Regions from separate parts of the Pseudonocardia sp. DR1-2 genome, predicted to be linked through region 2. Evidence: predicted binding sites of a transcription regulator. Region 2 holds the regulator's gene; the other holds the start of a gene.
What was found. The regulator LexA, encoded in region 2, represses DNA repair genes until DNA is damaged. The targets are predictions, from matches to a motif close to CGAACACGTGTTCG.
Positions count from the first base shown of each region.

Region 1: dnaB (replicative DNA helicase) is a predicted target of LexA. The motif match lies at 2,695-2,708, and genes of this name have one in related genera.

Region 1 covers NZ_JAMQOF010000002.1:497,716-511,853, reverse strand. The annotation lists gene ND486_RS07240 (dTDP-4-dehydrorhamnose 3,5-epimerase family protein) at 126-644, shown strand; gene ND486_RS07235 (DUF3040 domain-containing protein) at 815-1,153, shown strand; gene dnaB (replicative DNA helicase) at 1,255-2,664, opposite strand; gene rplI (50S ribosomal protein L9) at 3,303-3,749, opposite strand; gene rpsR (30S ribosomal protein S18) at 3,764-4,000, opposite strand; gene ND486_RS07215 (single-stranded DNA-binding protein) at 4,055-4,600, opposite strand; gene rpsF (30S ribosomal protein S6) at 4,612-4,926, opposite strand; gene ND486_RS07205 (deoxyribonuclease IV) at 5,260-6,027, shown strand; gene ND486_RS07200 (helix-turn-helix transcriptional regulator) at 6,035-7,156, opposite strand; gene ND486_RS07195 (FAD-binding oxidoreductase) at 7,348-8,718, shown strand; gene ND486_RS07190 (CoA pyrophosphatase) at 8,737-9,414, opposite strand; gene ND486_RS07185 (glycosyltransferase 87 family protein) at 9,970-11,580, opposite strand; gene ND486_RS07180 (transglycosylase domain-containing protein) at 11,712-14,138, opposite strand, start outside.
Region 2 covers NZ_JAMQOF010000008.1:169,670-183,807, reverse strand. The annotation lists gene ND486_RS23350 (DUF349 domain-containing protein) at 1-256, opposite strand, end outside; gene ND486_RS23345 (hypothetical protein) at 629-1,330, shown strand; gene miaA (tRNA (adenosine(37)-N6)-dimethylallyltransferase MiaA) at 1,327-2,271, shown strand; gene dapF (diaminopimelate epimerase) at 2,268-3,137, shown strand; gene hflX (GTPase HflX) at 3,192-4,682, shown strand; gene ND486_RS23325 (hypothetical protein) at 4,718-5,782, shown strand; gene lexA (transcriptional repressor LexA) at 5,811-6,569, opposite strand; gene ND486_RS23315 (hypothetical protein) at 6,798-7,028, shown strand; gene ND486_RS23310 (hypothetical protein) at 7,192-7,851, shown strand; gene nrdR (transcriptional regulator NrdR) at 8,371-8,862, shown strand; gene ND486_RS23300 (vitamin B12-dependent ribonucleotide reductase) at 8,957-11,818, shown strand; gene ND486_RS23295 (hypothetical protein) at 11,899-12,540, shown strand; gene ND486_RS23290 (alpha/beta fold hydrolase) at 12,554-13,561, opposite strand; gene ND486_RS23285 (NUDIX domain-containing protein) at 13,639-14,138, shown strand, end outside; gene ND486_RS23280 (hypothetical protein) at 14,114-14,138, opposite strand, start outside.

The DNA of each region.
Region 1 (14,138 bases), on a different contig from region 2:
CGATCGGAGCAACGTGGACTTGCGCAGCGTCACCAGGACCGGGGCCGCTCGTTGTCGTCTCCGGTACCCCAACCGCAGCCCACCGCGCGCCCGTCGCACGCGGTGACCGGACCCGAGGAGGTCGAGTGGACGTCGTACGGACCGTGGTGCCCGGCGCGCTGCTGCTCGACCCGACCGTCGCCGACACGTCCGGCCCGGACCTCACCGCCTTCACCGTGCGACGACGGCGCCGCCCGGCCCGCGACGCCGTGCTCGGCCTGTTCGGCCATCCCGGCGACGCGGTGCTGCTCGGCGTCCCCCGCGGCAGCGGTTACGCCGTCGTCATCGACGCCCGGCCGGACGCCGACACCTTCGGCCGGCTCGCCGTCGCGCTGCTCGAGGGCCCGCAGCGACTGCTCGTCCCGCCGGGCTGCCTCTACGGCGTCCAGTCCGTCGCGAGCGGGACCGTCGTCGAGCTGCGCAGCGCCACCCGGCTCCCGCGCCGGGAACGCTTCGACGTCCACCCCGACGACCCGGACCTCGCGGTCCGCTGGCTCCGCCCCCGGCCGGCCCGGACACCGGGCACGGCACGCTCCTGGGCCGCGCTGACCGCCCGCCTCGGGGCCCCCGCGGGCCCCCGCCGGGACCGCGTCTCCCTCTGGTGACCCCGGGCGCCGTCCCCGGTGTGAGGACGGGCGCATGTGAGCCGGTCGGCCCGGTCGGCCAGATCACGAATCGGTCACGTAACGTCGGTACCAGGCCGGATCGACGACGCCCCGCGCCGGACGGCGGCACGACCGTGTCCGCCGGGACGTGGACACGAGGGGTTGCCGAGGTGCTGAGCGAGCGCGAGAACCGTCGACTGCACGAGATCGAGGTGCAGCTGCGACTGACCGACCCGCGACTGGTCCGCCGGTTCTCCGCACTGAACGCCGCACTGCACGCACCGGCCCGCCACGGCGGACGGCTGCTCGCCGGGTTCGCCCGCGACCGGCGCACCGTGCACGGCTCCGGCCCGTTCCCGACGGTACTGCTGGGAGCCGCACTGGTCGTGCTGCTGCTCGGCGCCGTACTGGTGAGCGTGCCGGTCGTCGTCGCGGGGATCCTCATCGCCGGCCTCGCCCTGGCCGTCGCGGCCACCACCGGACCGCAGGCGCACCCCGGAACCGCCTGACCCGGCACCCCGCACCGCGCGGTGCCGCCCCGGACCGGCGCCGCACGGCGACCGGTGCCGCCCCAGACGGACGGCGTGGCCGTGGCGCGCGACCGGCGGCCTCAGCCGTGGGCGAGGTCGGAGAACCGGCTGTAGTGCAGCTGGTGGGCGACGGTGATCGTCGTGGTCGGCCCGTTACGGTGCTTGGCCAGGATCAGGTCGGCCTCACCGGCGCGCGGGTCGTCCTGCTCGAACGCGTCGGGGCGGTGCAGCAGCACCACCATGTCCGCGTCCTGCTCGATCGAGCCGGACTCACGCAGGTCGGACAGCATCGGCCGCTTGTCGGTGCGCTGCTCGGGACCACGGTTCAGCTGGCTCATCGCCACCACCGGGACCTCGAGCTCCTTGGCCAGCAGCTTGATCTGCCGGGAGAACTCCGAGACCTCCTGCTGACGGGACTCGACCTTGCGGCCCGAGGTCATCAGCTGCAGGTAGTCCAGGATGATCAGCTTCAGGTCGTAGCGCTGCTTCATCCGGCGCGCCTTGGCCCGGATCTCCATCAGCGTCAGGTTCGGCGAGTCGTCGATGTAGAGCGGCGCTTCGGAGATCTCCGACATCCGCCGCGCCATCCGCGTCCAGTCCTCGTCCGACATCCGGCCGGCGCGCATGTCGGCCAGCCGGATCCGGGCCTCCGCGGACAGCAGACGCATGACAATCTCGGACTTGCTCATCTCCAGTGAGAAGAACGCGCTGGTCATGCCGTTCTTGATGGAGCAGGAGCGGGCGAAGTCCAGACCCAGGGTCGACTTGCCCAGACCCGGCCGGGCCGCGACGACGACCATCTGGCCCGGGTGCAGACCGTTGGTGACCTGGTCGAGGTCGGCGAAGCCGGTCGGCACCCCCGTGGACTGGCCGCCCCGGGAGGCGATCGCGTCGATCTCGTCCATCGTGGGCTGCAGGAGCTCCTCCAGCACCGTGTAGTCCTCGGTGGTGGTGCGCTCGGTGACCTCGTAGACCGCGGCTTGGGCCCGGTCCACCGCGTCGTCGACGTCGCCGCCGTCGGCACCGTGGTAGCCGAGCTGCACGATCCGGGTGCCGGCCTCGACCAGCCGCCGCAGGACCGCCTTCTCGCCGACGATCTCGGCGTAGTACGCCGCGTTCGCCGCGGTCGGCACGGTCGCGATGAGGGTGTGCAGGTAGGGCGCGCCGCCGAGGCGGACGAGCTCACCGCGCCGCTGCAGCTCCGCCGAGACCGTCACCGCGTCCGCGGGCTCGCCACGGCTGTAGAGGTCCAGGATCGTCTCGTAGACGGTCTGGTGGGCGGGCCGGTAGAAGTCCTCCGGCTGCAGGACCTCCACGACGTCGGCGATCGCGTCCTTGCTCAGCAGCATGCCGCCGAGCACCGACTGCTCGGCCGTGAGGTCCTGCGGGGGCTGACGGTCGAACGTGGCGCCCTCGCCGGGTCCGGAGGCCTTCTCGCCGTCACGGACCGCACGGGGCTTGTTGCCGGGACGATCGTCCGTCAGAGCCATACGCAGCGTCACCCCCGGTGGACACAGTACCGAACGCACGTTCGACGCGCGAGTGGTACGTGCTGCCACCCGCGACCGTCGTCGGTGATCTGCCGGCCGGCGCGGTGCCCGACGGACCGCGGCGGGCGCGGTCCGGGGAGCAAGGCGCTCGCGTACCGGTACGGCCGACACTAGGTCGGCCGCGGGCCCGTGGCGAACCGGCCTGGTGATCGAACTGGGGATGAACTGTGCACGGATGCCGCCCGTCCCGGGACCGTGCTGGGGACAACCTGGGGACAGGGGAGCGGAACGGGCCGTCTGCGCAGGTCAGAGGCATACTCACAGCTGTGGACAACTTTGCTCTGGCGTGTCGTCGCACACCGCGTACGGGCGTGTCGGAGCGCCCGGCGGACCGCTCGCCGCCCGGCGCGTCCACAGGCCCGCCCGACGAGTGGATCGTCACCGCACGGCGTGTCGGCTGCGTGACAAGACATCCGGTGTGGGGTCGTCCGATCGGTGTCGATCGTCCATCCGGGACTGCGCACCGTGTGCACGACGCCCGTCCGGCCGGCCCGGACACGCGAAAGGGCGGTGCCCGGAGCACATGGCTCCGGACACCGCCCTGTTCACGCTCGGTGGTCGAACGACCACCGGACCGCTCAGCTCGCGACGACCGCGATCGGCAGCTCGGTGGTGACCTCCGGGTGCAGGCGGACCTGCACCTGGTGCTTGCCCAGGGTCTTGAGGTGACCCGGGACGTCGATGCTGCGCTTGTCCAGCAGCGGGCCGCCGGCCGCCTTGACGGCGTCGACGACCTGGGCCGGCGTGATCGAGCCGAACAGACGGCCGGTGTCGCCGGCCTTGGCCGGGACGGTCACGTTGATGTTGCGCAGCTGCGAGTCGACCTGCTGGGCGTGGCCCAGGTCGCGGATCTCGCGGGACTTCTGGGCCCGGCGGATCTGCTCGACCTGCTTCTCGGCGCCACGGGTGGCGACGACCGCGAGCTTGCGCGGCAGCAGGTAGTTGCGGCCGTAGCCGTCCTTGACCTCGACGATGTCACCCGGGGCACCCAGGTTCGGGACGTCGGCGTTGAGGATGAGCTTCATGTGTCTCCCCTTCCTCAGCGAGCGGTCGAGGTGTACGGCAGCAGGGCGACCTCACGGGAGTTCTTCACCGCGACGGCGACGTCCCGCTGGTGCTGCCGGCAGTTGCCGGAGACCCGACGGGCACGGATCTTGCCGCGGTCGGAGATGAACTTCCGCAGCAGACCGGTGTCCTTGTAGTCGATCAGCTGGGCCTTGTCCTTGCAGAAAGCGCAGACCTTCTTCTTCGGCTTGCGCACGATGGCCTTGGCCATGGTGGTGCTCCTGGAGATCGTCCTCCGCCCGTCACGGGCGGAGAGGTACGTGGATCAGAAGGGGGGCTCGTCGTCGGACGCGGCGCCACTGCCCGCGGGCGGGGCCGAACCCCAGGGGTCGTCATAGCCGCCGCCGGAGTTGCCTCCACCGCCGGAACCGCCGCCCTGTCGGGCGCCACCGCCACCGCCGCCGTCGTAGCCACCGCCGCCACCGAAGCCACCGGAACCTCCGCCCCGGTTGACCTTGTTGACCTTGGCGGTCGCGTAGCGCAGGGACGGGCCGACCTCGTCGACCTCCATCTCCACGACGGTGCGCTTCTCGCCTTCCTTGGTCTCGAACGACCGCTGGCGCAGGCGACCCTGGACCACGACGCGCGCGCCGCGGGTCAGGGACTCGGCGACGTTCTCCGCCGCCTGGCGCCAGATGTTGCAGCGCAGGAAGAGCGCCTCGCCGTCCTTCCACTCGCCGGACTGGCGGTCGAAGGTGCGCGGGGTGGACGCCACGGTGAAGTTGGCGACCGCGGCGCCGGACGGGGTGAACCGCAGCTCGGGATCCGCCGTCAGGTTGCCCACGACGGTGATGACGGTCTCGCCGGCCATGACGGCTCCAATCAGCCGGCGGCGGGCGCCGGCGTGCGGGTGACGTCCTTGCGCAGGACCTTGGTGCGCAGCACGGACTCGTTCAGACCCAGCTGGCGGTCCAGCTCGGTGACGGTGGCCGGCTCAGCGGTGATGTCGAGGACCGCGTAGATGGCCTCGCCCTGCTTCTTGATCTCGTAGGCCAGGCGGCGCTTGCCCCAGACCTCGATCTTCTCGACCGATCCGCCGTCGTTCTTCACGACGGTGAGGAACTGCTCCAGGGACGGCTGCACAGTGCGCTCGTCCAGGCCGCCGTCGAGGATGACCATGACCTCGTAATGACGCATGAGAACCACTCACCTCCTATGGACTCGAAACGGTCACGGCCCGGACGGCCGTGACAGGAGGTTCTCAGTGCACCCCGACAGTTTCCGGCGGATGCGCGGGAGCTGCGGGGATGCCGGTACAGGCTAGCAACGGCCGTTCCGGCCCCGACCTGCGGGTACGCGGTTCCCCGGATCGCCGGGACGGGTCCGGGCCGTGCCCGCGGAGACGCCGGCCGACGGACGGCTGTCCTTCGTCGCCGGCACCGGGGCCCGTCCTCGACGAGCCGCTCGGTGCCGTCACCGCCGCCCGACCGGCGGCCCACGGCTGTCGGGGGTCCTCGCTACCGTGCCCGTATGCAGATCGGAGCACACGTCCGCGACGCCGAGGACCCTCTGGCCGCGGCCGCCGAGGTCGGCGCCGAGGTGATCCAGCTGTTCCTGTCCGACCCGCAGGGCTGGAAGAAGCCGCCGCCGCACCCACGGGCGGCGGAGCTGGCCGCGTCGGACGTCGCGGTGGTGGTGCACGCGCCCTACACCGCGAACGTCGCGTCCACGAACAACCGGATCCGCATCCCGAGCCGCAAGATCGTGCAGCAGCACCTGGCCGGGGCCGCCGAGGTCGGCGCGTTCGGCCTGGTCGTGCACGGCGGCCACGTCACGAAGGACGACGACCCGGCCGTCGGGATCGACAACTGGCGCAAGTTCGTCGAGCGCCAGGCCGGGGAGCACGGCTTCGACGTGCCCGTCCTGATCGAGAACACCGCGGGCGGGGACAACGCCATGGCCCGCCGGTTCGACGCGCTGGGCCGGCTGTGGGACGCGGTGGGCGAGTTCGGCGTCGGGTTCTGCCTGGACACCTGTCACGCCTTCGCCGGCGGCGAGGAGCTGGCCGGGATCGTCGAGCGGGTCCGGGGGATCACCGGGCGGATCGACCTGATCCACCTGAACAACTCGCGCGACGCGTTCGACTCCGCCCGCGACCGGCACGCCAACATCGACGACGGGACGATCCCGCCGGACGAGCTGGCCGCCGTCGTCGCGGCGGCGGGGGCACCGGTCGTGGTGGAGACCCCGGCCGAGGGGCAGGCCCGCGACATCGCGTTCCTGCGCGAGCACACCTGAGGCGGCCTCAGGCGGTACCGGCGAACCAGCCGGACGGCGTGAGCCCCGCCCCGACCTGCAGCCGCGGGGCGTACTGGTCGAAGTAGACCCGGGCGGTGAGCTCGCGCCTGCTGCGGACCCCGACCTTCGCGAATACCGACTTGAGGTGGTCCTGCACGGTCCACGCGGACAGGTGCAGGACGCGGGCGATCTCCGCGGTGTCCGCGCCGCGCAGCACCAGGCCGACGACGTCGCGCTCACGCGGGGTCAGCCCGAACGCCGCGGTGACCAGCGGGACGATCTCCGGCGGGCGGGCCTCCTCGATCGTCACGACGACCTGCCCCGAGGCCCCGTCCGGCCCGGCCAGCGGCGACGCGTGCGCCACCACCCAGTGCCCGGAGCGTGTCCGCAGCCGGGTCCGCGGCAGCTGCACCAGGTGCCCGGCGGCGTAGCGGCGGGCCGCCCGGATCAGCCCGAGCAGCGGGAACGGGAGCGCCCCGTCGGTGTCCCCGCCGAGGTCGGCCAGCCGCTCGGCGACGCCGGGTCCGCCGTGGGTGACCGCGCCGTCCCGCCCGACGACGAGCACCGCCGGGCCGTCCGCGCCGCCGGGGCCGTCGGCGACCGCACCCGCGACGAGCCCGGCCCGCATCCCGCGGCCGAACAGCCGTCCGACGTCGGCGGCGTACTCCTGCTCGGCGGGGCTGAAGCCGCGCCCGTCGTCGCGGAACAGGGCGACGAAGCCCCAGTGCGCGCCGTCGGCGGCCGCGGTGAAGCGCAGCTCGTCACCGAAGCCGTAGACGGGGGAGAAGAACTCGTCGAAGCGACGCAGCCGGCTCAGGTCCCCGTCGGTCTCGGCGAGCGCCGTGGTCACCCCGCCGGGCCTGCGGAACACGTCGAAGGAGTTGTAGAGGTCGACGACCTCGTACTCGTGGCGGGCCCAGAGGTCGTCGTGCTCGTCGGTGAGGTCGGCCTTGACCACGCCGGTGACGAGCTCGGTCGCCGGGTCGACGGTGGCCAGCCAGGCCGCCGAGAACGGCAGCGACGACCGCAGCAGGTCCAGTGCGGTCAGTCCGAAGGTGGGCGCGTCCAGGCCGGCCGACGCCAGGGCGGCGAGGCGTTCACGGACGCGCGCCGGGGCGGCAGCGGGCACCTCCCGAGTGTCCGGATCCCCGCCGACGACCTCCATCGTCAGAATTGGGGAGGTGACGACATCCGTGCTGGTCGGAACGGGTGTCCCAGATTTCTGGGGTGTCGGTCGCCCAGCCCCGGGGGATGGGCCGGCGGCCCCGTGGGGCGGAGGGTCGGTGGCACCGAACGACCCTGATGAACGGAGCCCCGGTCATGACCTCGTCCTCCCTCGCCCGTCCCCTCGCCGAGCTCGCGGCCGCCGTCGCCGGGCCGGTGCTCGGCCCGTCCGACCCCGGCTGGGAGCAGGAGGTCGGCGGGTTCAACCTCGCGCACGTCCCGACACCGGCGGTCGTGGTCGGCGCCACCGGGGAGCACGACGTCGCGGCCGCCGTCCGGTGGGCCGCCGCGCAGGGGATGCGGGTGGCCGTGCAGGCCACCGGGCACGGGCTGACCGGCGACCTCGACGACGTCGTGCTGGTCTCCACCCGCCGCATGACCGAGCTCGCCGTCGACCCGGTCGCCCGGCGGGCCCGGGTGGGCGCCGGCGTGCGCTGGCGCGCGGTGCTCGACGCCGCCGCCCCGCACGGCCTCGCCCCGCTCTGCGGGTCGAGCTCGGGCGTCGGGGTCGTCGGCTACACCACCGGCGGGGGCCTCGGGCCGCTCGGCCGTCGGCACGGGTTCGCCGCCGACCACGTGACCCGGTTCGGCGTCGTGACCGCCGACGGCGTCGCCCGGACCGTCGACGCCGGATCGGACCCCGACCTGTTCTGGGCGGTGCGCGGCGGCCGGGAGAGCTTCGGCGTCGTCACGTGGATGGAGTTCGAGCTGGTCGAGCAGCCGCGGTTCCACGGCGGCGGGATCTTCTTCGACGGCGGCGACGCACCCCGGCTGCTGCACGCCTGGCGGGAGTGGGCGCCGGGGCTGGGGGAGGACACGTCGACCTCGGTCGCGCTGCTCGCGCTCCCGCCGGACCCGGCGCTGCCGGCGGAGCTGCGGGGCCGGTTCGTCGTGCACCTGCGGTTCGCCCACCTCGGCCCGGCCGACGAGGGCGAGGCGCTGCTCGCGCCGATGCGGGCGGTCGCCGCCCCGCTGCTCGACGGCGTCGGGGAGCTGCCGTGGGCGGCCGTCGACGCCGTCCACTCCGACCCGACCGACCCGATGCCGGTCTGGGACCGCGGAGCCGTCCTGGACTCGCTGCCCGCGGACGCGGTCGACGCGGTCCTCGCCGAGGCGGGACCGGACAGCTCGTCGCCGCTGGTCCTGGTGGAGCTGCGGCTGCTCGGCGGGGTGCTCTCCCGGCCGGCGGCGGTGCCGAACGCGGTCGCCGGGCGGCACGGCGCCGTCTCCCTGTACTGCCTCGGCGTGCCCGCGGGTCCGGAGGCCGCCGTGCAGGTCCCGGCCCGGGCCGCCGCGCTGCTCGACGCCGTCGCCCCGTGGACCCGCGGCGGTCTGGTCAACCTGGCCGGTCAGGCGGCGCCGGACACCGTCGCCGGGTACTGGGACGACGACACCCGGCTCCGGCTGGCCGCGCTGAAGCGCCGCGTCGACCCGGAGGGCGTGTTCGGCGGTCCCGTCCGCGTCTGAGACCCGGTCCGGGATTCGTCAGCGCCAGGCGAAGACCGGCTGCTCCAGGTGCGCGACGCGGGTCGCGCGCCCGTGCAGGACGACCTCGCGGAACTGGTGGAGCACCGCACCGGTGGGGGCGTGGACGTAGCGGTCGAACAGCGGCACCTGGATCACCGGGGCGTCGGACTCGGGGATCGTGAGGAACCGGGGCTCGTGGTCGATCTCGGCCAGCGGCGGGCGGTGCAGCTCGGCGACCTCGTCCGGGTTGGGCGTCGGCTCGCCCGCGCCGCCGGCCCACAGCACGACCGGGGTGATGACGTAGCCGGAACGGGTCGGGTAGTCGTCGAGCAGACCGAGCACGCGGTCCGGGCCGAGCTCGAGCCCGATCTCCTCGGACACCTCGCGGCGCCCCGCCTGCTCGGCGGTCTCACCCGGGTCGAGCCGCCCGCCCGGAAGGGCCCACTGCCCGGAGTGCGCCCGCAGCGACCGGGCGCGCCGGGTCAGGACGAACGCGACCTCGTCGGCGAGACGGCCGTCGCCGGTGGCACCGGGGACCGGCAGCAGCGTCAGGGTGACGGCGGCGGCCCGCTTCCCCTCCCGGTCCGCCTCCGACGCGGTGCGGCGCTCGGCCGGGGGGAGCGTCGTCAGCGCCGCCTCGACACGCTCCCGCAGCTGGCGCTGCACCGGTTCCGGGACCACCACGTCGTCGGCCATGCCCTGATCGTCGCACCCGCCCGGGCGCCGCACAGGCTCCGTCGCCGCCGCACACGTCACATCCTGTGCGGCGCCACCACACCCTGTGCGGCGCAGGGCTCGTGGCGCAGGGCGACCGGTGACCGGCACCAGGCTGTCGGCGTCCGGCCCTGCGGTCGTCGGCGCCCGGGCGCGACTGTCGGCGGGCACCGCGGGCGGCGGGCACCGCGGGCGGCGGGCACCGCGGGCGGCGGGCACCGCGGGCGGCGGGCGCGACGGGCGGCGGGCGCGACGGCGTCGTCGCACCGGTGCGCGCCGCACGGGATGTCCACGACGCCTGCCGTCGCACCCCGGACGGGGTCGTCGCACCCGCCGCAGGGGGTGCGACGACGGCACGGGGGGTGCAACGACGTCACCAGGGGTGCGACGACCGCCGGGGGACGGCGACCGCGGGGGTGTCCCGACCGCAAGGGGTGCCGCAACCGCCCGGGGTGCGGCGGCCGGTGGGGGACGGCAGCCGCCCGGGAGTGCAGCGAACGGCAGGACACGTGCGACGACGTGAGGGGCGGCCGCAGTTCAGTCCGCGGGGTCGCGCCGGGGGCGGGCCGCCCGGGACGGCCACGGTTCGGGTGCGGCCGCGCGATCGGCGCGACCGGAGCCCGCGGAACCGGACGCGCCACCGGACCGGGATGCGCCACCGGACCGGGACGTCCCGGCGGAACCGGTGGGGCCGGGGCCATCGCCGTCCCTCCGCCGTCGCCCGCCCCGTGCGGGCACGGCCGACGCGGAGGCCGTCACGACGGGCACGCCGGACCGGGAGACCCGCGGGCCGACCGGCCACACGGGCTCCGGGTCCCGGCCGGGGTCGGTGCCGGGCCGCAGGACCTGCCGGACGACGAGCACGCACAGCGCGACCACCACGGCGTCGCGGACCAGCACGGTCACCAGGAACGGCTCCGGCGGCAGCCCCTTGTTCGCGACGCCGAGGTACTGGAACATCCGCGGCACCCAGACCAGCGCGTCGACGACCATCCACGCCAGCAGCAGCCGCCAGCGGGGCAGGGCGAGCACCGCGAGCGGGACCAGCCACAGCGAGTACTGCGGGCTCCACACCTTGTTGACCAGCAGGAACGCCGAGACCGTCAGGAAGGCCAGCTCGGCGACCGCGGGCGGGCGCGGCGCGCGCAGCGCGAGCCAGGCGATCGCGGCGAACGCCAGCACCATGAGCACCGCGGTGACGGTGTTGAGCACGGTGGGGGACTGCCCGTCGCCGAGCGGGCCGTCGAAGCCGGACCAGCCGGTGAACCAGTACAGCGAGTACCAGATCGAGTCCGGGTCGGCCGGGCGCGTGCGGTTGAGCAGGAAGAACTCGACCCAGCCGCGCGGCCAGGCCAGCGCGACCGGGAGGTTCACCGCCACCCAGGCGAGGACCGCGGCACCGATCGTCCACGCGGCACGCGGGAGGCCGCCGTCGGCGCGGCGTCGCCAGCCGACGAGCAGCACCGGTAGCAGGAGCAGCAGCGGGTAGAGCTTGGCCGCGCCGCCGATCCCGAGCAGCACCCCGGCCCAGACCGGCCGGTCCCGGCGCAGCGCGAGCAGTGCCCCGGTCGCGAGCGCGACGGTGAGCGTGTCGAAGTTGGTGAACGCGTGCACCGCCACCAGCGGGGACAGCGCGACCAACGCGGCGTCCCACGGACGTTCCGGGCGGAGCATCAGCACCGCCCACACCACCACCAGCCAGGCCATGGCCAGCCAGATCGCGGTGACGTCGAAGTAGACGACGACGTCGAGCGCCGTCGGCAGCGGCAGCCGCTCGGCCAGCCACTGCCAGCCGTCGGTCAGCTGCGCATTGAGGTACTGGAACATCCCGGTGACGACCGGGTACTCCATGTACCGGGCGGTGCGGGAGCCGTCGGCGGCGGTCTCGAACCAGGCGTCGCGGTAGGGGACGGCGTCGTCGGCGAGACCTTCCAGCCCGTAGAGCGGGACGGTGTCGGAGTAGCACATCGCGACGTACTGACGGTCGTTGCGCCAGTCCAGCGCGAGCGCACCGTCGGGGGTGCGGTACTGCTGGAGACAGGCCGCCTTGCCCAGCCAGCCCAGCGCCAGCACGACGACGGCGAGCAGCAGCACCACCCGCAGCGGGGTCCACCAGCGCGACCGTCCGACGAGTGCGTGCCGGCCCATCGGGCCTCCGGCGACCCGGCTCGCGGCGCGCGCCAGCGGCTCGGTCCAGGTCGGGATCTCCCGGTCCCGGACGCCCGCCCCCGGCGCGTCGCGGGGGGCGGGTGGTGCGGCTCCGGGCCGGCCGCCTGCGGTCAGTTGTCGCCCCCGCGGCCCGGACGGTCCCGGCCCGCGTCGGAGCCGGGCGGAGAGTCGCTGTTGCCGTCGCTGCCGGGGTCGCCGCTGCTGCCGTCGCCGGACCCGTCACCGGAGCCGTCGCCCGAGGAGTCACCCCGGTCGCCGCGGTTCCCGCGGTCACCCCGGTCGCCGTTGTCGCCGTTGTCGCGGCTGTCGCGGCTGTCGCCGGGCTCCTGGGTGGTGGTCGTCTGCTGGTCGTCGCCCTGCCCGGAGTCGTTCGAGACAGCCCGGGCCGGGGCCTGGCCGATCGGCTCGAAGTCGGAGAACTGCTCCACCGGCGTCCCCTGCAGCACGTCGTTCATGAACGACTGCCAGATCGAGCCGGGCAGCATCCGCCCGTAGACCGGGCGGCCCGCGGAGTTCTTGATCGGGGTGTTGTCGTCGGTGCCGACCCACACCGCGGTGGACACCGACGGGGTGTAGCCGACGGTCCAGGCGTCGTTGTTCTGGCCCTGGACGCTGCTCTGCACGGTGCCGGTCTTCGCGGCGACCGGACGCCCGTCCAGCCCGATCCGCGACGAGCTCGCGACGTCGGTCATGGACTCGGTGACGTTGCGGGCGACCTCGGCCGGCATGACCTGCTGGCCGTTGTCGGTGCTGCCGCGGTCGTAGATGACCCGGCCGTCGCTGGCGGTGACCTTCGCGATCAGGAACGGGTCGCGCTTCATGCCGTCGGCCGCGAACGTGCCGTAGGCGGCGGCCATGTCCTCGGGGTGGACCTCGCGGTCACCCAGCGAGATGCCGCCGGTGGGGTTCGGCAGCAGGTCTGCGGGGATACCGGCCTGGTGCGCGGCGTCGGCGACCCGTTGCGGGCCGACGTCGAGGCCCATCCGGTAGAAGACCGTGTTGATCGACTTGGTCATGGCCTCCTTCACCGAGCACTGGCCGCAGCTGACGCCCTCGGAGTTGGTGACCGTGGTGCCGGCGAGCTCCTGGGGGGAGGAACCGTCGTAGATCGTGCCGAGACCGACCGGCGGGTTCGCCTGCAGCGCCGCCGCGAGCACGAACGGCTTGAACGACGAGCCGGGCTGCTTGAGCACCGAGGCGTAGTCGAGGCCGACACCGTTCTCCCCGCCGAAGTAGGCGATGACCGCCCCGGTCTTCGGGTTCACCGACACCAGCGAGGACCGCAGGTTGCCGGGCTGGCCGTCCATGACCTTCTTGACGGCCGTCGCCGCGTCCTCCTGGGCCTTCGGGTCGATCGTCGTGGTGACCGTCAGACCCTGGGTGTTGATCTCGGTCTCGGAGATCCCGAGCTTCTCCAGCTCGGCGCGGGCCGCGTTGTAGATGTGGCCCTTGTCGTCGCCGGGGATGCCACCACCCTCGGCCGCGGAGGCCTCGCGCCACTGCGGGAACCTCTGCTGCGCCCGGTCGGCCTGCGTCATCCAGCCCTGGGCGACCATGCCGTCGAGCACGAAGTTCCACCGCTGCTGGGACATCTCGAGGTTCTTCGCCGGGTCCCAGCGCGACGGCGACTGGATCAGCCCGGCGATCATCGCGCCCTCGGAGGCGTTCAGGTCCTGGACGTTCTTCCCGAAGTACGCCTGGCTGGCGGCCTGGATGCCGTAGGCGCCGCGACCCAGGTAGATCGCGTTCAGGTAGTTGCCGAGGATCTGCTCCTTGGTCATCTCCTTGGACATCTTCGCGGCCAGCACGACCTCGCGGAACTTGCGGAACAGCGAGTACTGGTCGTTGCCGGTGGTCACCTTGATGTACTGCTGGGTGATCGTCGAGCCGCCGCCGATCCCGCCGGAGAGCTGGTTGATCACCGCCCGCGCGATGCCGGTGATGTCGAAGCCGGGGTTGGAGAAGAACGTGCGGTCCTCGGCGGACAGCACGGCCTGCTGGACCGGCACCGGCACCTGGGACAGGTCGACGCTGGTCCGGTTGACGTTGTCCGGCCGGACGGTCGCCAGCGGGGCGCCGTCGGTGTAGGTGAAGGTCGCCACCTGGGTGACGGCGATGTCGTCGGCCTTGGGGACCGGGAACACCAGCCAGCCGATCGCGAACGCCACGAGCGGGCCGATCACCGCGAACGCGGCGAGCCCGATCACCCAGCGCCGGAGCCGGCGACGACGGCCGGGCTTCTTCCGCCCGTCACCGCCGTCCCCGGGACCGCGACCGTCGGGACGGCCGGGCGGGCCGGGCGGGCGGCCGCCACCGCCGCCACGAGGGGCGGCCGTGGCCGGTGCCGCCGCGGCCGCCGCGGCACCGCGGGCCGACGGACGGCCGGTGCGCTGCGGGGCGGCCGTGCGCGGACCGGCCTGGGCGGGCCGGACGACGGGGTCGAAGTGGCCGATCCCGGAGTCGTCGTGGGTCAGCAGCGGCGGCGGGGACTGGGGGACCGGGCGCGGCGGCGGACCCGCGGGTGCGGGTCGGCCGCC
Region 2 (14,138 bases):
CGCGCAGCGCGGTGAGCGCGGTGAGCGACGCCTTCGCGTCCCCGCCGCCGGCGATCCGGGCGGCGAGCACCTCGGTCTCGGTGACCAGCGCGTCGAACCGCTTCGCGTAGTGCTCCAGGCCCTCCGCGGGCGGACCGGCCTGGTAGGAGCCGACGACCCGCTCGCCGTCGGCGGTGACCAGGGTGATGGTCCCGTCGTCGTCGGCGCGGCCCCAGCGCCCCGGGTCACCGGCCGCCGAGGGCACCGGCGACGGCAGCGCTGCGGGCGGCGCGGGCGGTGCGACCGCGGCCGGGGTGGGCGCGGGTCGCGCGGCGGGCGGCGGTCCGGGCCGTGGGCCGGGCCGGGGCGGCCCCGGCTTCGGCGGGGTGGGCCGGGTGGGCTCGGCACCCTGTCCTGCAGCGTCGGTCGCGTGGGTCTCGGACACCGGTAGGTCCTCCTCGTTCGGCCCGCCGCGGGGGCGGGCGCCCCGGTGCGGATGTCCGTCCGGGGCCGTGCGCGCACCGGGCCCCTCGCGCGGTGCGGAGGCCGGAACGGCGATTCAAGCAGGTCCACCGCCCTCGGGGGAACCGCGCGCCCCCGGCCGGGTACGGGCGTCGCGGCGGGGGAGCGCTGATTACCCTCGGATCCCGTGCCCGCCGCGATCGCCGTCCTGCCCCAGCCCCCGCTCCTCGTCCCCGCCCTGAGCGGCGACGCGGCGGTCGAGACCGAGGGGCTGCGCGAGGCCGTCGCCACCGCCGTGACGGGTCTGGCCGCGGCCGCGGACAGCTGGGTCGTCGTCGGCGCCGATCCCGGCGGGCGGCGCACCGTCGCCCCGGGTACCCGCGGCACCTTCGCCGGCTACGGCCGCGACGTCCCCGTCGCGCTGCCCGGTCCGGCCGGTCCCGACGAGGGCCCGGAGCTCCCGCTCCCGCTGCTGGTCGCGGCCTGGGCCGCGGTGCCGGCCGGGGTCGGGTCGGCGCGCGGCGAGCTCGTCGCGCCGGACGCCCCGGTCGCCGACTGCCTGGCGCTGGGCGCGGAGCTCGCCGGCGAGGGGGTCGGGCTGCTCGTCGTCGGTGACGGCGCGGCCAAGCACACCGCGAAGGCCCCCGGCGGGTTCGACGGCCGCGCCGAGGCGTTCGACGCCGTCGTCGCCGCCGCGTTCGACGCCGGTGACCCCGAGACGCTCGCCCGGCTCGACCCGGACGGCGCCGCCGCTCTCTGGGCGTCCGGCCGCGCGCCCTGGCAGGTCCTCGCGGGTGCCGCGCGCGGGCGGGCCTGGACGGCGGCGCACCGGCACACCTCGATGCCCTACGGCGTCGCCTACCACGTGGCGCTGTGGGAACCGGCGTGAACGCCCCTCCGTCGACGGCACCGCCGCTCGTGGTCGTGGTCGGGCCGACCGCGACCGGCAAGTCCGACCTCGGGCTGGAGCTGGCACTGGCGCTGGGCGGGGAGGTCGTCAACGCCGACGCGATGCAGCTCTACCGCGGCCTGGACGTCGGCACCGCGAAGCTCGCCCCGCACGAGCGGCGCGGCATCGTCCACCACCAGCTCGACGTCCTCGACGTCACCGAGACCGCCTCGGTCGCGGCCTACCAGCGCGAGGCCCGGGCGGTCGTCGAGGAGCTGCGCGCCGCCGGACGCACCCCGGTGCTCGTCGGCGGCTCGGGTCTCTACGTGCAGGCCGTGCTGGACGAGCTGGAGTTCCCCGGCACCGACCCGGAGCTGCGCGCCGCGCTGGAGGCCGAGCTGGACCGCGACGGGTCCGGCGCGCTGCACGCCCGCCTCGCCGCGGTCGACCCGGTCGCCGCGGAGCAGGTGCTGCCCTCGAACGGGCGGAGGATCGTCCGCGCGCTCGAGGTGATCGCGCTGACCGGCCGGCCGTTCCGGGCGACGCTGCCCGGCGCGGGCACCCCCCGCTACGACGCCGTGCTGCTCGGCGTGGACCGCGACGTCGCCGAGCTCGACGAGCGCGTCGCGTTGCGGGTGGACCGGATGCTCGACGACGGTCTGGTCGACGAGACCCGCACCCTGCTCCGCCACGGGCTGGCGCAGGGCCGCACGGCGTCCCGCGCGCTGGGCTACCGGCAGGTGATCGAGGCCCTCGACCGCGACCCCGCCCACCCCGACCTCGCCGGTGTCCGGGAGGAGACGGTCCGGGCGACCCGGCGGTTCGTGCGCCGCCAGCGCTCCTGGTTCCGCCGCGACCGCCGCATCCACTGGCTCGACGGTGCCGACCCGGACCTGGTGGCCGCGGCGCGCGCGGTGCTCGCTCGTAGGCTGGTGGCATGACCGGCGGCATCGCGTTCAGCAAGGGGCACGGCACGCAGAACGACTTCGTGGTGCTGCCCGACCCGGACGCCGCGCTCGACCTCACCCCGGCGCGCGTCGCCGCCCTGTGCGACCGCCGCCGCGGCCTCGGCGCGGACGGGGTGCTGCGGGTCGTGCGCTGGGCGAAGCTCGCCGGGGAGCCCGGCGTCGGTGAGCCCGCCGACGGCGTCGAGTGGTTCATGGACTACCGCAACGCCGACGGCTCGCTCGCCGAGATGTGCGGCAACGGCCTGCGCGTGTTCGCCCGCTACCTGCACGAGCGCGGCTGGGCCACCGGCGGGCCGGTCGGCACCCGCAACGGGGTGCTCGACACCGCGGTCGGGCCGGACGGGGTCTCGGTCGGGCTCGGCACGGTCGGCGTCGGCCCGGCGTCGGTCGCCACCAGCGGCGACGCGCGTGTCGACGGCATCGCCCTCGACGTCGGCAACCCGCACCTGGCCTGCGTCACCGCGGCCGACCCGGACACCCTCGACCTGACCCACGCGCCCTCGTTCGACCCGGCGCTGTTCCCGAACGGGGTGAACGTCGAGTTCCTGACCCCGCTGGACGGTCCCGCCGACGGCGGCCGGATCCGGATGCGGGTGCACGAGCGCGGCGTGGGGGAGACCCGTTCCTGCGGCACCGGGACCGTCGCCGCCGCCGTCGCCGCGCTGCGGCACGCCGGGCACTCCGCCGGCGACGTGCAGGTCACCGTCCCGGGCGGGCTGCTGCGGGTGACGGTGGAGGCGGGTACCGACGAACGGACCGGGCCCACGACGCTGCACGGCCCGGCCGTGCTGCTCGCGTCCGGGGAGCTGGACCGGGCGTGGTGGGACGCGCCCGCCTGAGCGTCGCGAATCCGGGCGGACACGGGCCCCGCGACGTGGGAGGATGGGGTCGAGATGACTGATGCCCACACGCACCCCTCCGTGACCCCCTCCGCGTCGAACCCGGTTCCGACGGGTGGCGAGCTCGACCTGGAGGAGCGCACGTCGTTGCGCCGGATCCACGGGCTGTCCACCGAGCTCACCGACATCACCGAGGTCGAGTACCGCAAGCTCCAGCTGGAGCGGGTCGTGCTCGTCGGCGTCTGGACCGAGGGCACGGCCGAGCAGGCCGAGAACTCGATGACCGAGCTGGCCCGCCTCGCCGAGACCGCCGGTTCCGAGGTGATGGACGGCCTGGTCCAGCGCCGCTCCAGCCCGGACCCGGCCACGTTCATCGGCTCCGGCAAGGTCGAGGAACTGCTCGGAACCGTCCGCGCCACCGGCGCCGACACCGTCATCTGCGACGGCGAGCTGTCACCCGGCCAGCTCCGCCAGCTGGAGGAGCGGCTCAAGGTCAAGGTCATCGACCGGACCGCGCTGATCCTCGACATCTTCGCCCAGCACGCCCGTTCCCGGGACGGCAAGGCCCAGGTCGAGCTCGCGCAGCTGTCCTACCTGCTGCCGCGGCTGCGCGGCTGGGGTGAGGCGCTGTCCCGGCAGGTCGGTGGCCGCGCCGCGGGCGGTGTCGGTATCGGTGGCCGTGGCCCCGGTGAGACGAAGATCGAGCTGGACCGGCGCCGGATCCGCGCGCGCATGTCGAAGCTGCGCCGCGAGATCGGTGCGATGCGCCAGGTCCGCGAGACCCAGCGCGGCAGCCGTCGCCGCAACGAGATCCCGTCGGTCGCGATCGTCGGCTACACCAACGCGGGCAAGTCGAGCCTGCTCAACCAGCTCACCGACGCCGGCGTGCTGGTGCAGGACGCGCTGTTCGCGACGCTGGACCCGACCACCCGCAAGGCGCAGACGCCCGACGGGCACGAGTACACCCTCACCGACACCGTCGGGTTCGTGCGGCACCTGCCGCACCAGCTCGTCGAGGCGTTCCGCTCCACGCTGGAGGAGGCAGCCCGGGCCGACCTGCTGGTGCACGTCGTCGACGGGTCCGACCCGCTGCCCGACGACCAGATCGCCGCGGTCCGCCAGGTGCTCGTCGAGGTCGGTGAGGCTGCGGGCGACACGATGCCGCCCGAGCTGCTCGTGATCAACAAGACCGACGCGGCCGGTGACCTCGCGCTGGCCCGGCTGCGGCACGCCCAGCCGGACGCGGTGTTCGTCTCCGCGCACAGCGGTGACGGGATCAGCCGGCTCCGGGAGAGCATCGCCGAGCGACTGCCGCGCCCGGAGTACGAGGTCGACCTCCTGCTGCCCTACACCGAGGGTGCGCTGGTCGCGCGGCTGCACGACGACGGCGAGATCCTCGCCGAGGAACACACCGCCGACGGCACCCGGATCCGGGCGCGGGTGAAGCCCGAGCTGGGCACCGCGGTGCTGCCGTTCGCGGTGGCGGGCTCGGCCCTGCCGACCGGGACCGGCACCGACCTGCCGGCGACGGCGGCGGGCCACTGAGCGTCCCACCGGCCGGGCGGCCGGGTCCCGGGACCGTGGCCCGCCGCCTGACCGCGGTCCTCTGCCTGACCGGCGCGCTCACGGGTGCGGCCGCGCCGCCGCCCGGGGCGATCCCGGCCTGCTCGATCGACGACCCGCGGCTGGCGGAGCTGTCCGGGCTGGTCGCCGAGGGCCCGCCCGGCGCGGCCCCGCAGCGCTACCACGCCGTCGTCGACGGCGGCGGGACCGCGCGGACGTTCACCCTGGACCCGGCCGGCTGTGCGGTCACCGGCACCCGGCAGGCCGACGTCCCGGTCACCGACGTCGAGGACCTCGGCCTCGGACCGGGCGGGGAGCTGTGGCTCGCCGACACCGGCGACAACGGGGCGCGTCGCGGGTCGGTCCGGCTCGTCGTGCTGCCCCCGTCCGGGCCGCCACGGGTGCACGACCTCGTCCACCCCGACGGTCCGCGCGACGTCGAGGCACTGCTGGTCGGCGACGACGGCGTGCCCCTGCTGGTCGACAAGACCACCGGGGCCGCCGGGGTGTACCGGCCCGCCGCGCCGCTGCGCGACGGCGGGGGCCCCGTGGAGCTGCGCCGGGTGGCACAGGTGGTGCTGCCCTGGTCCGGCACCGGCGGCGGGCCGCTCGGGGCCGCCGGGTCGCGTACGGTCACCGGCGGCGGGCTCTCGCCGGCCGGGGCCGGCGGCGGGCGCGCCGCCGTGCTGCGGACCTACACCGACGCCTGGGTGTTCCCGCTGCCCGCCGGCGGACCGGCGACGGCCGACGCGCTGGTCGCGGCCCTGGGCGGGGCACCGCTGCCGGTGCCGTTGCCGGGGGAGGCGCAGGGTGAGGCGATCGCCCCGGACGGCCGGGGCGCGCTGCACTCCGGGAGCGAGGCGCGGGGCCTGACCGCGGCGGCGGTCACGGTCGTCCCGGGCGCGGTGTCCGCGGCGACCGTTCCGCAGGCACCGGTCGTGCCTCAGCCCGCCGCGGTGCCCGAGTACCGCACGTACCCGTCGTGGCTGCCTGCCGCGGGCGGGGCCGCGGCGCTCGGGGCGCTGCTGGCCGCCGGCGCCGTCGCGATGTCCCTGCACGGACGGCGCCGCCGGTCCCGCTGATCGCGGGAGCGGGCGCCGTCCGAGGAGGTCAGAGGCGGCGCAGGACCGCCACGACGCGGCCCAGGATCGACGCGTCGTCACCCGGGATCGGGTCGTAGGCGTCGTTCGCGGGCATCAGCCAGATGTGCCCGTCCTTGCGGCGGAACGTCTTCACGGTCGCCTCGCCGTCGATCATCGCGGCCACGACCTCGCCCTGCTCGGCCACCGGCTGCTGGCGCACGACGACCCAGTCGCCGTCGGTGATCGCGGCGTCGACCATCGAGTCGCCCTTGACGTTGAGCAGGAACAGCGTGCCCTCGCCGACGATCTCGCGCGGCAGCGGGAACACGTCCTGCACGGCCTGCTCGGCCAGGATCGGGCCACCGGCGGCGATGTCGCCGATGAGCGGCACGAACGCCGGGGCCGGCCGCGCGGAACGCAGGTCGGCGGTGTCGGTGTCGGAGTCCGTCCCGTCGGTACCGGCGATCTGCTCCGGGCTGCGGACGTCGACCGCGCGGGTGCGGTTCGGGTCGCGCCGGAGGAAGCCCTTGCGCTCCAGGGTGCGGAGCTGGTGGTGCACCGACGAGGTGGACGTGAGGCCCACCGCGTCACCGATCTCGCGGACGCTGGGCGGGTAGCCGTACCGGTCCACCCAGTCCCGGATGACGGCCAGGACCTTCTTCTGCCGCGGGGTCAGGCCGCGGGTGTCGGCCGCGGGGTCGGGGAACTCCCGGACCTTCGCGGATCCCCGGTCCGCGGCGGTGCCGGTCACGCCGGGACCACCGTGTCCGGTGTCGTCCGCTGCCATCGCATTCGCCTCCTCGGGTACTTACGGCGACGACCCTAGCCGCCACGGGCCCGTTCGCCAAACATGCGTTCGAAGTCGCCCGGGGCGTGTCGTGGATTCCGTCGGGCCGCGGTGGTACAACATCGCACACGCGTTCGATCGAACACTGGTTCGATCGAACGCGGTCCGCGTCGCCGTCCGGCCGCGCGGGGGCGACCGGCAGCGGGAACGGCAGCGGGGGTGGCGATCGTGGGTGCGGCGGTCATCGGGGACGTGACGGTCATCGGGCGGGTCCCGGGGCGCACCGCGACCGACGGGGTGCGGCCCGGCCGGGTGCCGGGCGTCGTGCGCCGTGCGGTGGCCGCGTCGGGTGTCCTGCTCGCCTCGGCGGCCGCGGTCGTCGCGCTCGGGGTGCTCGCCGACGTCGCGGTCGCCTCCCACGGCCCGGCCGGGCCGCCCGCGGTCGGCGCACCACGCTGAGAACGTCCCCGGCACGGGCGACGACCTGCGAAAACGCGGTTGTTGTCGGTGCCGGGTGCTACACCGCTCGTACGCCCGTTCGACCGGGCTCGGGGAAGGGCCGGTCGGGAGCGGGGGAGACGAGACCGCCCGGGGGACGGGCGGTCCGACGGCAGGAGGAACCATGCGAGAGCTCGACGAGCGGATCCGCGACCACGGCGCGGTCGGCTGCCTGACCGGCGCCCCGGCGCCCGGCACCCCCACCTCGCGCGCCCGGCGCGCCGCCCGGGAGCGGGTGCGGGCCGCCGACGGTCTCGCCGGTGCGGCCGGTGCCGGCTCGTCGGCCGCCGCGCGCGCGGCCCACCGGTGGGCCGCCCACGGGGCGCGCGAGCGCGCTCTGACCGAGTCGGTGGCCCGTCATCCCGCCGCCCGTTCCCGGCGCGCTCCGGTGTCCGGCGCCCCCGGGGCCGGTGTCCCGGTGTCCGGTCCCGCCGGCGGTCCGAACCCCGCGGTCCGGACGCCCCGCTGCACCGCCGCGGACCCGGCCCCGAGGGCGACGGCGACCCTGACGCGGCCCGCGCCGGCCGCGGCGCCGCCCCGTCCTCGGTCGGTGGCCGTGCCGGCACCGCGCACCGTCCGTCCGCCGTCCCGGCGCTGCCTGGTCCCGGCGCGCCCGCGTCCGGCCCGCAGCCGCGCCCGCGGGCGCCTGGAGCGGTTCCTCACCGGGGTCGCGGCCCTGCTCTGCGCGACGACCGCGGTGGTGGCGCTCGGGCTGCTGGGCGACGCGGCGGCGGGCTGGAACGCCCCCGCGGCCGCCGTGCCGTCGGTCGGCGCCGTGCGCTGACGTCGGCCGGCGCCGCGCAGCGCGACGCCGCTCCCCGTGGTTCGCACGGCTGTGCACTGCGGGGCGGTCCGAGGTGGTGACGGTGCGGAGCGACGGACGCCGCGTCGGCGTCGCATCGGGTGACGGCGTGCGCGGGGTGGCGCGCGGGTGTCGGGACGTGGTCGCCGGGATGTCGCCGGAGGAGTCGGCGACGTGCCGCCGGGCGCGTCCGCAGGGCGTGTCCCCGCATCGGGTGGCCGCCGGTCGCGGTCCCTCCGGCGCGACGGACGGCGCCGCCCGCGACGTTCCTCGGCGCCACCAGCGCCGATGCCCCGCTCCATGATCGTCGGCGACGGACCGGTCGCGGAACGTGGTGTGCGAGGCTCGGTTCCCGATCGGGCGAAGCTCGGCGTGGCACCGGGCCCGGGATGGCGTACCCCTAGATGTAGGGGTTACATTGGTGTCGTTCCGCCACTGGTTGGGGGGACGGATCGCTGCGGAGAGTTTCTGGAACGTCACGGAAGAGGGGTGTGAGCGTCCATGCGCTGCCCGTTCTGCCGACACCCGGACTCCCGCGTGATCGACTCCCGGACCGCCGACGACGGGACCTGCACCCGCCGGCGCCGGTCCTGCACCTCGTGCGGACGACGGTTCACCACGGTCGAGGAGGCCGTGCTCGCCGTCGTCAAGCGCAGCGGGGTGACCGAGCCCTTCAGCCGGCAGAAGGTCGTCGGCGGGGTTCGGCGGGCGTGCCAGGGCCGGCCGGTCGACGAGGACGACCTGCAACAGCTCGCCCACCGGGTCGAGGAGACGGTGCGGGCGCGCGGGGCGGCGGAGCTCCCCAGCCACGAGGTCGGGCTGGCGATCCTCGGGCCGCTGCGTGAGCTCGACGAGGTCGCGTACCTGCGGTTCGCGAGTGTCTATCGGTCCTTCTCCTCCATCGAGGACTTCGAGAAGGAGATCGCCGACCTGCGTTCGGCGGCTGCCGGGGAAGCAGCCGACGACGAGGCCGGTCACCACCCGGACGGCTGAGCGGCGCGTCGTCGTCGCCGGTCGTACCGGGAAGAGAGCCGTCCGCGCACCCCAGCGTGCGGGCGGAGAAGCGTCGGATGTGCGGAGGCAGTTCATGACCGAGACCGTCGGGGGCCCGACGACAGACACCGGTGAGAGCGCGGCTGCCAAGCCGTCGCGTGGCCGCGGGAAGACCGGCGCCAAGCGCGCGCCCGGCCTGACCGTGCAGCGTGTCTTCACCACCGAAGGGGTCCACCCCTACGAGGAGGTGGAGTGGGAGCGCCGCGACGTCGTCATGACGAACTGGCGCGACGGCACCGTCAACTTCGAGCAGCGCGGCGTCGAGTTCCCGCGCAGCTGGTCGGTCAACGCCACCAACATCGTCACCAGCAAGTACTTCCGCGGCGCGGTGGGCTCGGACACCCGCGAGTCCAGCCTCAAGCAGCTCGTCGAGCGGGTCGTCGGCACCTACAAGCGGGCCGGTCTCGAGCACGGCTACTTCGCCACCGACGGCGACGCCGAGATCTTCGACCACGAGCTGACCTGGATGCTGATCCACCAGGTGTTCAGCTTCAACTCGCCGGTGTGGTTCAACGTCGGGACCGCCAGCCCGCAGCAGGTCAGCGCCTGCTTCATCCTCTCGGTCGACGACACGATGGAGTCGATCCTGAACTGGTACCGCGAGGAGGGCCTGATCTTCAAGGGCGGCTCCGGTGCCGGCCTGAACCTCTCGCGCATCCGCTCGTCGAAGGAGCTGCTGTCCTCCGGCGGCACCGCCTCGGGCCCAGTCTCGTTCATGCGCGGTGCCGACGCCTCCGCGGGCACCATCAAGTCCGGCGGCGCCACGCGGCGCGCGGCGAAGATGGTCGTCCTCGACGTCGACCACCCCGACATCGAGGAGTTCGTCGAGACCAAGGCCAAGGAGGAGGCCAAGGTCCGCGTCCTGCGCGACGCCGGCTTCGACATGGACCTGGGCGGCTCCGACATCACCTCGGTGCAGTACCAGAACGCCAACAACTCCGTCCGCGTCACCGACGAGTTCATGCGCGCCGTCGAGGGGGGCACCGACTTCGGTCTGCGTGCCCGCATGACCGGTGAGGTCATCGAGCGCGTCGACGCCCGCAAGCTGTTCCGCGGCATCGCCGAGGCGGCCTGGAACTGCGCCGACCCCGGCATCCAGTACGACGGCACGATCAACGACTGGCACACCACCCCGGAGTCGGGGCGCATCAGCGCGTCGAACCCGTGCTCGGAGTACATGCACCTGGACAACTCCAGCTGCAACCTGGCGTCGCTGAACCTGCTGAAGTTCCTCGACTCCGACGACCGGTTCGACGCCGAGACCTTCGCCAAGGCCGTCGAGCTGATCATCACCGCGATGGACATCTCGATCTGCTTCGCGGACTTCCCGACCGAGCCGATCGCCGACACCACCCGGAAGTTCCGCCAGCTGGGCATCGGCTACGCCAACCTCGGCGCGCTGCTCATGGCGACCGGCCACGCGTACGACTCCGAGGGCGGCCGCGCGCTCGCCGGGTCCATCACCTCGCTGATGACCGGTGCCGCGTACAAGCGCTCCGCCGAGCTCGCCGGCGTCGTCGGCCCGTACGAGGGTTACGCCCGCAACGCCGAGTCCCACCAGCGCGTCATCCGCAAGCACGCCGCGGAGAACGACCGCATCCGCACCTTCGCCTCCAGCACCCCGGTGCAGAAGCTCGCCACCGAGGTCTGGAAGCAGTGCCAGGACATCGGGCAGGTCAACGGCTGGCGCAACGCGCAGGCGTCGGTGCTGGCCCCGACCGGCACGATCGGCCTGATGATGGACTGCGACACGACCGGCATCGAGCCGGACCTGGCGCTGGTCAAGTTCAAGAAGCTGGTCGGCGGCGGCTCCATGCAGATCGTCAACCAGTCGGTGCGCCGCGCCCTGGACAACCTCGGGTACCAGGCCGAGCAGGCCGAGGCGATCGTCGAGTACGTCGCCGAGCACGGCCACGTGGTCGACGCCCCGGGCATGAAGCCCGAGCACTACGAGGTGTTCGACTGCGCCATGGGCGACCGGACGATCGCCCCGATGGGCCACGTCCGCATGATGGCCGCCGCGCAGCCGTTCCTGTCCGGTGCCATCTCCAAGACGGTCAACATGCCCGAGCGGGCGAGCGTCGAGGACGTCGAGCGGATCTACCTCGAGGGGTGGCGCCTCGGCCTCAAGGCCCTGGCGATCTACCGCGACAACTGCAAGGTCGGCCAGCCGCTGTCCGCAGGCAAGGGCGGCGACAAGAAGGCCGACGCCGAGCCGGAGAAGCACGTCGTCGTCGAGCAGCGGCCGGTCCGCAAGCGGCTGCCGAAGAAGCGGCCCAGCGAGACCGTGTCGTTCACCGTCGGTGGCGCCGAGGGCTACCTCACCGCCGGCAGCTACCCCGACGACGGCCTCGGCGAGATCTTCGTCAAGCTCGGCAAGCAGGGCTCGACCCTGGCCGGCGTGATGGACGCCTTCTCGATGTCGATCTCGGTGGGTCTGCAGTACGGCATCCCGCTGGAGTTCTACGTCTCGAAGTTCTCCAACCTGCGCTTCGAGCCTGCCGGGATGACCGACGACCCGGACGTCCGGATCGCGACCTCGGTGCTGGACTACCTGTTCCGCCGCCTGGCGCTGGACCACCTGCCGTACGAGAAGCGCGCCCAGCTGGGCATCTTCTCCTCCGACGAGCGGTCCGCGCAGGTCGAGAACGACTACGGCACCGGCGAGAAGCTCGACATGGAGGAGTTCCGCTCCTCCGTGCCGACGACCGAGGAGCGCAAGGAGGCCGGTGTCGATCCGGCGCCGGTCGAGGTCGGCAGCTCCACCGAGCTGCTCGAGCTGCGTCTGGGCAAGGCCGCCGACGCACCGCTGTGCATGACCTGCGGGACGAAGATGCGCCCCGCCGGGTCCTGCTACCTCTGCGAGGGCTGCGGCTCCACCAGCGGCTGCAGCTGACCGACACCGCACCACACCGGGGCGGCTCCGACACCGGAGCCGCCCCGGCGCGTGTGATGGAGGCAGGGATCGGGGACCACGTGACCGAGGACCGCACCGCGGAGGTGGCCGGGCGCCTCGGCGTCGACCCGCGGGTGCTCGCCGTACTCGTCGCCGCCCCGTGGCGCGTCGCGGAAGGCCACGACACCGGGCCCGTCCCGGAGCCGGCGGGGGAGCGCGGGACCGTCTACGTCGGCGTCCCGTCCCCGACGGAGCTGCGCGAGCTCGACCTGCCCGCCGACGGGCTGCGGCACTTCGGGCTGACCCCTGCCGACCTGCGTCGCGGCGGCTGGACCGACGCCGACCTGCGCTCGGCGGGGCTCCTCCCGCCCGGCGCGACGCCGGACCCGGTGGCCTGGTTCGTCGCCGGGGAGCCGCCGCAGCTGATGCTCGGGTTCGCCCCGGCGGGTCCGGTGCTGCTGGCCCGCCCGGAACCACGACGGGACGGCCGTCTCCCGGTGCTGGACCCGGCGGACGCGGTGGAGGTACCCGTCCTGCCCGGCTGCGACGACCCGGACGGCGACGCCGGGCTCGCCGTCCGCCAGGTGCGCGACGGTCTGCTGCGCCGGGCCCGGCGCCGGCTGACCCACTGCGTGATCTGCCTGCGCCCGGTGCACCGCGCCGCGACGACGCACGGCGCCTGCCACGGCTGTGCCGGCACCTGGCTGGGGTTCGTGTTCTGACCGCGGGCCCGGGTCAGGTCGCCGAGACCGGTCCCGGCCGCGCCCCGGCGACGCCGGCGGGCGGGGGAGCGGGGCAGCGCAGCAGCTGGCGCCACTGCTCCGGGCTCCACCGCGCCGGGTCGGTGGACCCCAGGAACTCCTCCAGCACCCCGACGAACCGGGCCGGGTCGCTGTGGTGCGGGAAGTGCCCGGCGTCGTCGAAGACCTCCAGCCTGCTGCCCGGCATCGCGGCGTGCGCGGTGCGGGCGTGCGCCAGCGGCACGACGGCGTCCCGGGCGCCCCACACGAGCATGGTCGGCATCCCACGGGTCAGGTAGCAGCGATCGAGCATGGTCACCACCTGCCCGCGCCAGTCGACGACGGCGCGCAGCGTCCGGATGAACGCCGTCCGCGACGTCGCGTCGGGCAGCGCGTCGACCAGCCGGAGCAGGTCGGCGGCGTCGCGGCCGAGGTCGGCCCCGACCAGGCGCAGCGCGTCCAGGGCCCACCCGAGCTGCCACCGCAGCGGTGGCAGCTGCGAGGCCGCCAGCACCGCGTGCGCGCCGGGCAGGCTCACCGCGCGCAGCAGCGGCGTGACCTCCGGTCCCGCCCCGCCGGTGCCGACCAGCACGAGACGCTCGGTGCGTTCGGGGTACTGGTAGGCGAACTGCATGGCGACGCCGCCGCCGAGCGAGTGCCCCACCAGCGTCGCGCGGGGCACCCCGAGGACCCCGAGCAGGTCGCGGACCCCGTTGGCGTAGGCGGCGACGGAGTAGTCGGCGCGCGGCTTGTCCGAGTGCCCGTGCCCGAGCAGGTCCGGGGCGATCACCAGATGCCGCCGGGCCAGTGCGGGGAACACCGCCTCCCACGTGGCCGAGCTGTCGCCGATCCCGTGCACGAGCACGACCGCGGGCCCGGAGCCGGCCACCCGGAACGCCCGCCGGTAGCCGTGCACGGTGCGGAACCGCAGCTCCGAGTCCCGCGGCGGCACGACGCCGAGCCGGTCGCCGACCGGTGCCGGGCGCGAGGTGGGGGCCGCCATCCGCCCGACGGTAGGACCGCCGGGTTACCCCGGTGTTGCCGTCGGCGAACGGCGGTACGGCACCTAGGGTCGACGGCGTGAGCGAGCGCTACCGGGTCGTCCCGGCGTCCTACGTCCTGCTGCTGCGCGGCACCGGTGAACGCACCGAGGTACTGCTCCAGCTGCGTGCGGGCACCGGGTTCATGGACGGCCACTGGGCCGCCGCCGCGGCCGGGCACGTCGAGGCGGGCGAGGACGCGGCCGCCGCCGCGGTGCGCGAGGCCCACGAGGAGCTCGGTGTCACCGTCGACCCCGCCGACCTCGTCCCGCTGACCGCGGTGCACCGCACCCGGCGCAACGGGAACCCGGTCGACGAACGCGTCGACTTCTTCTTCACCTGCCGACGCTGGGCCGGCGAGCCACGTCGCGCCGAGGACGGGAAGACCGCGGGCCTGGACTGGTTCGCCCTCGCCGACCTGCCCGCCGACACGGTCCCGCACGAACGCGCGGTGCTCGAGGCCCTGCGCGACGGCGGCGTCGCCGCGGTCCGCAGCCACGGCTTCGACCAGCGGACTACTCCGGGTCGACGAGCTGGATC